DNA from 2 places in the Arthrobacter methylotrophus genome. Region 2 is predicted to be linked to the other one. Evidence: riboswitches for the same ligand, from Rfam matches in the RefSeq annotation. Region 2 holds a riboswitch; the other holds the start of a gene.
What was found. Region 2 has a riboswitch for guanidine ahead of ABD884_RS00550 (DMT family transporter). Riboswitches for the same ligand answer to the same signal wherever they lie in the genome.

Region 1 (3,339 bases), 4.1 Mb from region 2:
GTCATCACCGAGGGTCAATACGGCCCGCCCGCCCATCACGGTGCTTCGCCGTTCAGCCAGACCATCGTGCCCTGATGGAGGACCCGGGCGCAGATGTCAGTGCCGATGCGATGGGTCCAGAGAAGGTGGAACAACGGTGCAAGGATCGTGACAGGGTCACCGGTTGCAGCAGCCAGGCTACGTATTGACATCGGGCCGTCGGCGGCGAGCCTGTCCAGGAGCTTGGCTGCTGTCGACGGCCGAACACACCTCGGGTGCCGGTATCCGGACAGCCACCGCAGATTTGCCAGAAGAACAGCCGGCAACCCTCCGAGGCGCCTGTACGCCCAGCCGACCGTCGCGCACAAGTCCTCCGTCGCATGAAAAATGTCCTGATCCGCCGGAGTCACCCTGTTGTCAGGCCGGACATCGATCACGGCGGCCGAGCCATCCGCCAGCCGGACGAAGTAGTCCGGCACGTGTGAACCCTGGGGGAGGGAGGAAGGCAGGGTCATGCGGAAGGGTTGGGATGAGAAGCCGGCGACATCAGGGTCGAAGTCCAGAAGCATCAGATTGTCACGTTCGCACCAGGATTCGAAGCCGACGTGCCGCTGGTTCGTGGCGCACCACCAGAGACCGGCGAAGTTACGCTGTCCCTTGAATGCTGTCAGACGCCGAATCGGCAATGAGTTCTCAAACGGGATCATCCAGCAATCAGCGAGATAACCAGTCCTGGACGCAGAGGAAAATTGCTCCCTGTAGGTCAGGGCGCCTGGAGCAAGATCGCGTCCGGCACAAGCTTCGGACGCCGCCGCAGCGTGTCCCATGCCACAACTGTAATGAGACAAAACCGGCCAATGCCTTAAGTGAGGTGAGACACGCCGCACCAATGCCTTAACTGCAGTGAGACAAAAAAGGCAATGCCTCATCTGTAGTGAGATTGCCTCACCTTAGGTGAGACAGGACACGCCCTCCCGATTTGAAGTTTTTCCGACTCAGCTGCCGGAGACGCTACTTGACGGAATCTTCATTATCGGCGTTTTGGGTGTGTTTTAGGGTGTGTTTTAGTCCTTGATTTCACCTGCTTTCCGTGGGATCATCAGGTATGACAGCAGTGACGGGAGCCCGTGGAGGGCTAAAGGCCCATCAGGATTCCATCCGTCTTCCCGACCCGGAGCTGGTCCGCGATCTGAGGGATCTGCTGGGGGCGAAGCTGGTCGCGTACATCGGATCGGTGAAGGAAACGCGCGCTGTACGGCTTTGGGCGGACGGGGAAAGGAAGCCCTCCGCCGATGTAATGCGGCGCCTGCGCACGGCCTACCACGTGGCGGCCCTGCTCGGTGAGCGTGATTCCAGGGCCGTGGTGCAGGCCTGGTTCCAAGGGATGAATCCACAGCTTGACGATGTCCCTCCGGCGCGTTTGCTCCGCGAGGGGCAGCTGGACGACGCCGGCCCGCTCGTCCTGGCCGCTGCACGCGCTTTCGCGGCGGCAGGCTGATCGGTGGCTTCTGAACAACTGACCGCGACTGAAGCCGCGGCAAGAGTCTGGCGCGTCGGATTCCAACCGGAGCCATGGGCCTGGAGCGGCTGGGAATGGGCCACGGACGGCAGATTCCCGGGCCGATGGGACGACCTGCACGGCAACTTCCGCACAATCTACGCAGGCTCGAGCCTGCTGGCTTGCCTGCTCGAGGTTCTGGCCGGCTTCCGTCATGACGCCAGACTCAGCATGGAGCTGGACGAGATCATCGAGGACGACGAGGACAAGGTCCTGCATCCGACAATTCCCCCTGGACAAGTCCCCAAGGAATGGCTCGATGAACGCGCGGCCGGATCGGCTGAGTTGTCGGGCCGCTACTGTGCGGTGACCGCCTCCGGCAGCGTCGCAGCCCTGTACCCGCACTTCATCGGTGTGGCCCTGAGCCTGGGCCTGGCTGACTTTGACGCAGCGGCGCTGAAGGACGCCCGGCCGCGGCGCCTGACACAGGCTGTCGCCGCGTGGCTCTATGAAATGACAGACTTCGATGGCGTCACTTTTACTCTCCAGTCTCCCGTTTCGGCCCGGCCAACTACACTCTCACAAGACCATTGCTTTGAATCAAAAGAAACGTTCGTAATCTAACTAGAACCATTGACTAGAACAACCGTCCATGTGAAGGTGAACCAAGGCTCTGAAACCGAGCCTCCGGACGACGGTTCAGTACCCGGCACGCGACAAGACTGGCCAAAGGATCCCTGATGGCATGGCTGCTACTTATTTTCTCCGGCGCACTTGAAGCCGTCTGGGCAGCAGCGCTTCACCGTGCTTCCCAGGCCTCGGGCAGGCATCGCCTCGCCCCCGCCGCCGTGTTCCTGGCCTCCGTGTCCGCCAGCACCGGCGGTATGGCCATCGCGATGCAGTCCATTCCCACCGGCACCGCCTACGCCGTGTGGGTAGGCGTCGGCGTGGTGCTGACCTCTGCGTATGCCGTCATCACCAAAGTTGAAGGCTTGACGGCGACGCGCCTGCTCCTGCTGTCCGGCATCGCCGCGTGCGTGGTTGGCCTAAAGGTGGCCGCGTGATGCTGCAGCGTTCCATCCCCTGGTTCGTACTTCTGACCTCGGCCGTACTGGAAGCCGTGTGGGCCACAGCCTTAGGGATGTCCGACGGCTTCAGCAAACCCCTGCCGACCGTGGTCTTCGCCGCCACAGCAACGCTGAGTATGCTCGGGCTGGGCTGGGCTATCCGCACAATCCCACTCGGCACCGCCTACGCTATCTGGGTAGGTATTGGTGCCGCACTCACGGTGGGCTGGGCGATGGCAACCGGCGTGGAGCCCCTCAGCCTGCTGAAACTGCTGTTCATTTCGGGCATCGTGGGCTGCGCCGCTGGCCTGAGAGCCCAGCCCAGTGGTGCTCCCGAGGGGGAGCTCGAGGCAGTTTCTTCCCGCCGCTGACTCGGAGTGTTCGTCCGGTGAAAAGTTCGCTAGATTTTGCATTCTTAGCTCCCCAGCAACCTTAAGGGGACGCGGCATGCCACACCTAGGCAACAGGTAACTCTTCGGACGGTCGCCTCCGGCACATTGGAGCCTGCATGCTAGAGGCACACCCCAACCCGACGTCAGCCAGGTATCCGAAAGCTGTCAGAATAGGGTCCGATTCTTCTTTTTCTGACAAGGAGTCGAGAATCTCTTAGACCGTAATCTGACAAAAGTGGCACGATCCCAACCGCCAGCGCGACGTATGGGCAGACAGCGGCGCACAGATTTGTGCGGGCACCTTTGCGCGTTCTCGATTCCCCAAGTTGATTGGGCTGGCGCGCAAGAGCTTGCTGCGTCCGACGGTGACGCACGCGTCTCATTCCTTGGCCGGCAAATCCTT
Region 2 (3,339 bases):
ATGTCACGCAGTGAATGAATGAGTGAGTCCATTCGTCCACTTTACGGAACCAGCGCGGCTTAGCGATTATTCGCGGCCCTGCGAAACCCAGGTGGGATCCGCGGACCGTGAGCCGACGACGGCGTCCGCAGCGCCGTCGAGCACGTCCAGTTGGGCGGCACTCATCACGAGCGACAGGGCGCCCAGGTTCTCGTCGATCCGGTGCGCCTTGCGCGTGCCGGGGATGGGGACCACGCTGAGCTTAAGGCGGTGGCCCTGGGCGAAAAGCCACGCCAAAGCCACCTGGGCGGGAGTTGCATCCCGGCCAGTGCTCTGCGACAGCTCAGCGGCCACGGAGCGCACGGCGGCAACAACCGCCTGGTTCGCGTCAAGGGCTCCGTCGGCAAAACGGGGGATGCGGTGCCGGAAGTCGTTCTCGCCGAGTTGCTCGGCGTTGACGGTCCCGGTCAGAAACCCCCGGCCAAGCGGCGAATAGGGCACGAAGCCCACTCCCAACTCGGCTGCAGCCGGGACGACGTTGCGTTCAACGTCCCGGCTCCAGATTGACCATTCGCTCTGCACGGCGGCGATCGGGTGCACCGCGTTGGCTTCCCTTAGCTCCTCGGCCGTCACTTCCGACAAGCCCAGGTGCCGGACCTTGCCCGCCCGGACAAGCTTCGCCATGGCCTCCACGGTTTCCACAATCGGAACGCGGAGGTCGCGGCGGTGCATGTAGTAGAGGTCGATGACATCAGTGCCCAGGCGGCGGAGGCTCGCTTCCGCCGCCTGGGTCACGTAGGCGGTATCTCCGCGGACATCGGTGTAGCCATCCCGCGGATTGCCCACGATTCCGAACTTGGTAGCCAGCTGGACCTCGTCGCGGCGATCTTTCAACAGTTTGGCGATCAGTTCCTCGTTCTCGCCCGCGCCGTAAATATCCGCCGTATCGATGAAGCTGATGCCGGCGTCTACGGCATGATGCAGTGTCCTGAGGGATTCGGCGGGGTCCACCTCGCCGTACACGGGGGTCAACGCCATTCCGCCGAATCCGAGGGGGCTCACGGTCAGGCCGTCGCCGAGGTGTGCCGTCGTGGTTTCCGGGCTCATGGTTGTCTCCTTCGCCGAGTGGTCATCTCATTGCTGGCAACTCCGCGGGGCGGGGGAGTATTCCGCACGCCCCGGCTCAAAGCTCGGCTGGCTCGGCCACTTCATCATGCTTCTCCGAGGGAAGCACCTTCAATCCTGCTGCGCAACCCACGATTCCCGCGATGAAGAGCAGCTTGAGCGGGCTGGGGGGTTCGACGCCGGTGGCCATCGCCCAGCCGACCGTGAGCGCAGCGCCGATCCCCACCCAAACGGCGTAGGCCGTGCCAAGGGGAATGCGCCCGACTGCGATACTGAGGCCGATCATGCTGAGGGTCGCCGTGACGGCGAAGACGGCGGTGGGGATAGCTTGGCTGAATCCGTTGGACAGGCCGAGGGCCGTCGCCCACACCGCTTCGAGCACGGAGGAGGCCAATAAAACGGCCCATGCGAACTTGGCGGACATTGCTACGCCACCACTTTCAAGCCGACCACGCACACACCGATACCCGCGAGCAGCAGCAGGCGGGCCGCCGTCGGGCGCTCAACTTTGGCGATCATCGCGTAAACGGCCGTGAGGACGACGCCGACCCCCACCCACACTGCGTAAGCGGTGCCAGTGGGGATGGATTGCATGGCGAAGGCCAGTCCCGCGGTGCTCGCAACCACGGTGACGAGAAAGACGGCGGAAGGCAATGGCCTGCGGAAGCCTTGGGAACGGTGGAGTGCGGCCGCCCAGACGGCTTCGAGTCCACCGGAGAGGATGAGGATTAACCACGACATGACATATCCTTTGGCCAGTCTTGTCGCGTGCCGGGTACTGAGCCGTCGTCCGGAGGTCCCTGTGCTGGCCTTTCTTCGAGGCTAGCAAGCTCGACGCCGGGGGGCGAGTTTTCGTGGCGAGCCTCACCAGAGGACATGCCCAGCCGCGAGCACCACCAAGGGACATGTCCAGTGCTGGGGTGTGCGGGTGTGCATGTTGGCATTATGTCCAGCGCCCGGACCTAGGAGTGCGCATGCTCCACGCGGTCGATGGAGATAACGGCCAAGAATCCACGGCCCAGGATTTCCGGACTGCGGGTGTCCGATCCGACTACCGCGTCGTAGCGAGCGAGGTCCACAGGTTCCGTCGTCGCGGCTTCACCGTCTGGTGCCTCCGCGCTTTCCGCAGTCTGCGCGCCGGAAGTGACGGAAGCCTTGCCCTCCAAGAGGACCGCCAACTGGCCCTCGAACACGGGGTGTGCACGCTTCTTGGAGAGTTCGATGATGGACGTGTAGCCCTTGAATTCGCCGGCGCGGGCGATCACGTTGAGATCCCGGATGTCGCCGGTAGGGAGCGCGCTGGAAGAGGCTGCTTCTCCGGAAAACCGGAAGGGCCGGTACTTTTCCAAGGGGTGCTCTTCACCGTCCACCGTGAGCAGCAGCAACTCGCCGTCGATCACCGTGATGACGCGCTCCATACCGGGGAACATCGAGAAATCGCCGGCCGATACGACGTCGGCGATGCTGACGCGCCAGTCCCACGCCCCGTCTTGCGCCGACGCCGCTTCCGGATGGCTCGCCAGTTCGCGGGTCACCCCGCCGCCGTTGCGCCACGGTTGAGGCTTGAGCTCGGCAAAACGGATGATCTCCATGCGCTCCAGCCTAGCCCGAGCCTGCCTTCACCCGGCTGAACGCTCCCGTAACATCGGCGCAAACTTGGCTCGGTTCATCAATCCCTGATGCCCTTGCTAACGTCGTAGGGAGGTAAACGGTTGGAGGCCCGGAATGTTCGTCAAAGTGTGCGGCCTGAGCACGCCTGAATCAGTGCAGGCCGCCGTCGAGTCCTGCGCAGACGCCGTGGGTTTCGTGCTGACCAAGAGTCCGCGCCAGGTATCGCCAGACCGCGCCCGGGACCTACTCGTCCATGTACCGGAAGGTGTGGCCGCCGTCGGAGTCTTCCGCCGCGAGACCGCCGCGGACGCCGTTGCGACAGCCCGCGAGGCTGGCCTGAAATGGGTCCAACTGCACGGCAGCCGCTCGCCGGAAGATGTAAAGACCGTGCACGACGCCGGCATGCGGCTGATCAGGGCGGTCACCATGGGTGCCGCGCCGGAGGAGTTCGAGGAATGGGGCGAGGAACTCCTCCTGATTGACGCCGCTGTCCCGGGTTCGGGGGAGGCATGGGATTTTTCCTCGGTTCGGAAATTCGCTCTGGGTGGGCGCCACTGGTTGTTGGCCGGCGGGCTGACCGCGTCCAACGTAGGGGCCGCAGCGCATGAAGCAGCAGCTTGGGGC

Region 1: linked by a shared signal. The riboswitch ahead of ABD884_RS21570 (DMT family transporter) and the one ahead of ABD884_RS00550 (DMT family transporter) in region 2 are both predicted to bind guanidine.

Annotation. Positions count from the first base shown of each region.
Region 1 is NZ_BAABED010000001.1:4,182,716-4,186,054, forward strand. It holds gene ABD884_RS21550 (Mu transposase C-terminal domain-containing protein) at 1-18, opposite strand, end outside; gene ABD884_RS21555 (TnsA-like heteromeric transposase endonuclease subunit) at 36-806, opposite strand; gene ABD884_RS21560 (hypothetical protein) at 1,085-1,477, shown strand; gene ABD884_RS21565 (RES domain-containing protein) at 1,481-2,101, shown strand; guanidine-III (ykkC-III) riboswitch at 2,143-2,208, shown strand; gene ABD884_RS21570 (DMT family transporter) at 2,218-2,541, shown strand; gene ABD884_RS21575 (DMT family transporter) at 2,541-2,915, shown strand.
Region 2 is NZ_BAABED010000001.1:110,479-113,817, forward strand. It holds gene ABD884_RS00535 (MBL fold metallo-hydrolase) at 1-32, opposite strand, end outside; gene ABD884_RS00540 (aldo/keto reductase) at 67-1,086, opposite strand; gene ABD884_RS00545 (DMT family transporter) at 1,163-1,528, opposite strand; gene ABD884_RS00550 (DMT family transporter) at 1,531-1,845, opposite strand; guanidine-III (ykkC-III) riboswitch at 1,856-1,920, opposite strand; gene ABD884_RS00555 (HutD/Ves family protein) at 2,067-2,696, opposite strand; gene ABD884_RS00560 (phosphoribosylanthranilate isomerase) at 2,830-3,339, shown strand, end outside.